Regions from separate parts of the Cupriavidus sp. H18C2 genome, predicted to be linked through region 1. Evidence: riboswitches for the same ligand, from Rfam matches in the RefSeq annotation. Region 1 holds a riboswitch; the other holds the start of a gene.

What was found. Region 1 has a riboswitch for cobalamin ahead of EPAKOI_RS12920 (TonB-dependent receptor plug domain-containing protein). Riboswitches for the same ligand answer to the same signal wherever they lie in the genome.
Region 2: linked by a shared signal. The riboswitch ahead of EPAKOI_RS25555 (CbtB domain-containing protein) and the one ahead of EPAKOI_RS12920 (TonB-dependent receptor plug domain-containing protein) in region 1 are both predicted to bind cobalamin.

The regions. Positions count from the first base shown of each region.
Region 1 covers NZ_CP186010.1:2,857,639-2,859,833, forward strand. Annotated here, with positions in the region: gene EPAKOI_RS12920 (TonB-dependent receptor plug domain-containing protein) at 1-1,149, opposite strand, end outside; cobalamin riboswitch at 1,222-1,518, opposite strand; gene EPAKOI_RS12925 (hypothetical protein) at 1,726-2,046, shown strand; gene EPAKOI_RS12930 (cell division protein ZapA) at 2,043-2,195, shown strand, end outside.
Region 2 covers NZ_CP186012.1:46,087-48,281, forward strand. Annotated here, with positions in the region: gene EPAKOI_RS25545 (hypothetical protein) at 1-44, shown strand, start outside; gene EPAKOI_RS25550 (CbtA family protein) at 52-786, opposite strand; gene EPAKOI_RS25555 (CbtB domain-containing protein) at 799-1,026, opposite strand; cobalamin riboswitch at 1,029-1,185, opposite strand; gene EPAKOI_RS25560 (histidine phosphatase family protein) at 1,174-1,770, shown strand; gene EPAKOI_RS25565 (MFS transporter) at 2,193-2,195, opposite strand, start outside.

The DNA.
Region 1 (2,195 bases):
GTAGACCGAGAACACGTTGCGCGACGGCGCGTTGTAGGCGCTGGACGTCAGCTCCTGCTGCAGCCAGTCGGTGCCGAACAGCAGCTTGTGGCCGGCTGTCAGCGCGTATTCGTTCTGCCAGTTGAACTGGCGGTTGCGCGTGCTGAACAGGCTGTCGAACAGGCCGTTCTTGCGGCCCTCGCTGCGGTCCTCGCTCTGCGCCACCTTGACGTGCGTGGTCCACGCCGACGTCAGCCGGCCGTTGGCGAACGCGGACACCGTGTAGAGCTTGCTGAGCAGGCGGGTATCGTCGGTGCGGCCGCCGCCGTCGTAGGACAGGTCGCTGTCGGAGTAGTACGCGGCCACCCCGGCGTCCCAGTCGGGCGTGAACTTGTGGCGGAGCTGGCCGGAGACGCTCTTGTTCTCGTACGGGTTGTCGTTCGGGTTCGCGGTCGGGCGCAGTTTGGTATTGATCGACGAGAAACCGTCGGTCTTGAACATCGACCCGGTCACGTTGAACGTGGTGTCGCCGATCTGGCCGCCATAGCCCACGGAGCCCTGGCGCGTGTTGTTGCTGCCGTATTCGATCTGCGCATTGGCCGCCGGCGCGTGGCCGGCGCCGTTCTTGGTGAAGACCTGCACCACGCCGCCGATGGCGTCGGACCCGTACAGCGCCGACACGTTGCCGCGCACCACCTCGATGTGGTCGATCTCGTCGGGCAGGATGTTGGCAAGCTGCGCCGTGCCGCTGCTGGCGCCGGACACGCGCACGCCATCGATCAGGATCAGCACCTGGTTGGAGTTGGCGCCGCGCATGAACAGCGACGTGTTGGCCCCCATGCCGCCGTTGACGGCGAATTCCACGCCGGCCTGGCCGCGCAGCAGCGAGCGCAGGTCGGGCGCCTGCGAATTGACGATGTCCTCCTGGGTCACCACCGTGGTGTGCGGCAGCGCCTCGGTCACGCTCTGCGCGGTGCGCGAGGCGGTGACGACGACGGGCGCCAGGGCCTGCGGCTGGGATTGCGACGGCGCGGCATCGGCCGGCGCGGTCTGGGCAAGGCCCGGCACCGGGGCGGCGGACAGGACGGCAACGGCCGCCACGATGGCGGACGTGGATAGGCGGACCGGCGGCTTTGCCGCGGCAGTCGACCTGGAAGGCGTGGAACGCATGAGCAGGATGGAAGAGAACGGCCGGGTCCGTTCCCCCGCGGACCTGTTGGCGAATGGGCGCCGCAAGGGGCGGACGCCCGCGTTCTTCAGGCCGGTATCCGGGCTGACGACATCAGGCAGGCCGCCTTCCCGATCGGATCGCCAGAGGCTGACGAAACCGGATCAGTGGCGCTTGGCCGGCCCTGCGGGCGACGCTCGTCATGAGCGTGTCCGCGGTCGCTTACCGTTGCGGGGGCAGCACAGGTTGGCCCGCGCCGCGCTGTCCAGGCTGGCGATATCCAGTCTGGCAGCGGCACCCCGGCTCCCTGTTTCCCGTTGAACTGCAGCACCTGCGAAAGGGCTGCGAGCACCTGGAACGTGCGCGAGTGTAGGGAGTTTCAAAGTTGGCGTCAATGCGATGGATCAGGTTGCCGATAACCACCGGATGACGCGCGCAATCGGGCCGATCGGCGGCGATCCGTGCAACTTCCGTGCGGCACGCAAGTCTCACCGGGCTTGTTGCAGGTAGCCAGCGTGCGTGCATCGGCTAGAATCCCGAAACCTGACCCTTACTCCTTACCGGACACGACAGGCACTATGCTCAACGAACTCGAACAACTGGCCGCCAAGATCGGACGTGTGCTGCACCATGCGGACACCCTGGCGGCGGAAAACCAGCGGCTGCGGGCGGAGATCGACCGCCTGCAGGCCGAGGCGGGCCAGTTGCGCGCGGACCGCGAAGCCATGGCGGCCGACCGCGAACTGCTCAATATCAAGATCGAGGAAGCCCAGTTGCGCATCCAGTCCATCCTGGACAAGCTGCCCACCGCCAGCGATGCGCGCCAGCTCGACCTGCTGGGCGACGGCCCGCGTGCCGCGGCGGAAGGTTCGCAGCAAGCCCCCGGAGAACATGCATGAGCAACAAGCAAGTGGAAGTGAACATCGCCGGCCAGCCCTATCGCTTCGCGATCTCGCCGGACAACGAGGCCGCGCTGCTGGAGGCCGTGGCGCTGGTCGACGACAAGATGAACAAGCTCAAGGGCAGCGTGGCGGCCAAGGGCGTGGAG
Region 2 (2,195 bases), on a different replicon from region 1:
GCTTCGTGTCCGCCGCCGACGACGTGCGCGCCGCGTCGATGTAAGGGCCGGTTAGCGCGCCGGCGCCACCCCGCCCGCCATCAGCGGCTGGGCCAGCCGCGCGAAGATCAGTCCCAGCCCGCCCCAGAGCACGGCCTGTATGCCGAAGGTAGCTACCCGGTACTGCCAGAGCAGCGTAGCGGGAAAGCCGTTCGGCACCTCGTCGATGCCGGGCAGCCAGGCATGCGCCACCCCGGCCAGCACAACGAACGCCGCGCTGGCACCTAGCCACGTCGTCCACGCATCGGCCCGCGCCAGCAGTCGGCGCGCCGCCGCCACCGCCACGGTCATCGCCACCAGCGAAACGGCGATCATCGTGAAGAACAGCGCCGTGCGCAGGCCGATGGTGGACGGGTCGCCCACGGCCGGCGGATTGGGCGGGTACTTCAGAAACGGCACGACCACGATGGCCACGTAGCCCAGCAGCGACAGCAGCACCGACGTGGCGCGCGCATCGAGCCGCCCGATGCGGCCGTAGACGTAGGCAAACACCAGCGCGAACAGCCCGCCCAGCGCGCTGCCGAATACGGCCACGCCGACGAACAGGCCCGCGCCGGACTGCACCTCGCGGCTCACCAGTTCCGGCATCTCGTGCGCGTGGCTGCCGCCCATCTCATGGGCGGCCTGTTCCTCGACGGCGATGGCACGCGCCACCTGCGGCTCGCCCACCACGCGCGCAAAGCCAAAGGCCAGCAGGCTGGCCAGGAAGCCCGCGACCATGCCGCGGACCAGCAGACGTCTCACCATGGGGCGACTGCCTCAGTGGCAAGGAAAGCCAAGCAGGTGGCGGCCGTCGTGCACGAATTCATGCACGTACATGGTGTTGAAGACCGCCATGGCGCCCGCTTCGACACCCACGAAATAGATAGCCAGGAGCAGCAGCATGCCGCCGAACACGGCCCATGGCAGCAGTTCGCGGACGGGGATGGAAACAGGCAGGGATACCGGCGCGATGGCGGCCGGCGTGGCGATGGCACTTGCGTGCATGGGATTTCTCCTTGAGGATGGCGCGTCCTGTCACGGATCGTTGCCCGCAGGGAAGGTCTGACTCTACAGTGGCGCGACCGTGCCGGAATTCCACCGGCTTCCTCCCTTCGGAATCCGTGCATTCTAATCGACTCCCGGACCCGCCGCATGACTTCCCGCATCGCCCTGCTTTGCGTCCCCGCCACCGCCGCGCTGCGCACCGGCCGCTTTCCGGCCAACACGGCGCTAGACCTGCCAGATGCGGCCGATCTGGCAGGTCTGCCGACGCTGCGTGATCCGCTGCTGGCGATGATAGGCGGGGACTCGCCCCGCGTCTCACGCAGTCCGGCCCCCGTGGCGCGCGCCACGGCCGAGGCGCTGGGGCTGGAGGCCGCCGCCGACGCCGAGTTGCGCGAGGTGGACTACGGCAAGTGGACAGGCCAGTCGCTCAAGGACGTGGCCGCATCGGCGCCGGACGCGCTGGCCGCATGGCTGGCCGATCCGGCGATGGCCGGGCACGGCGGTGAATCGCTGCTGGCCGTGGCGTCGCGCGCGGCGCGCTGGATCGATGCCTGCGCGCCGGGACCGACGCTGGCCGTGACCCATGCGAGCGTGATCCGCGCGCTGGTGGTGCATGCGCGGGGCGCGCCGGCGCGGGCTGCCACGCGGCTGGACATCGCGCCGCTGACACTGACCACGCTGACCGGCCAGCCTGGCGGCTGGCGCGTGTCGACCGTGGCCGTCCCTATTCAGCCGGGCGGCTGAGGCGCTGGGGCGCCAGGCTGCTGCGGCGCGCGAGCGGAAAGGTCCGTAGACGTCCTGCCCCGTGTTCCAGAACGTGACCACAAGCCCACTGTCCTAGCCATCATCAGCGTGTTGCCGTAGGGCACGGTCGGTATGAACGCGATATCGGGCGCCACAGCCACGGGCGGCTCCGGGGCCGCTTCCACGGTCAGCACCAGTTCGACAGTTTAAGCAATCGACCGGGCAATCGCGGCAATCATCGCGCTGTTGCGGGCTCGGCACCCCGCCGTCGTCGCCTTCAGCGGCGGCAAAGACAATAGTGCTGAGGCGGCCCTCGTGCTGCACGTGGCAGTACTTCATCGCGCTGCGGAAGGCTCGCCGATTGTCATTTCGTTCATGGTGCGCCACCCGGAACGCCCGGTCGGATGTCACGGGCCACGCGCTCA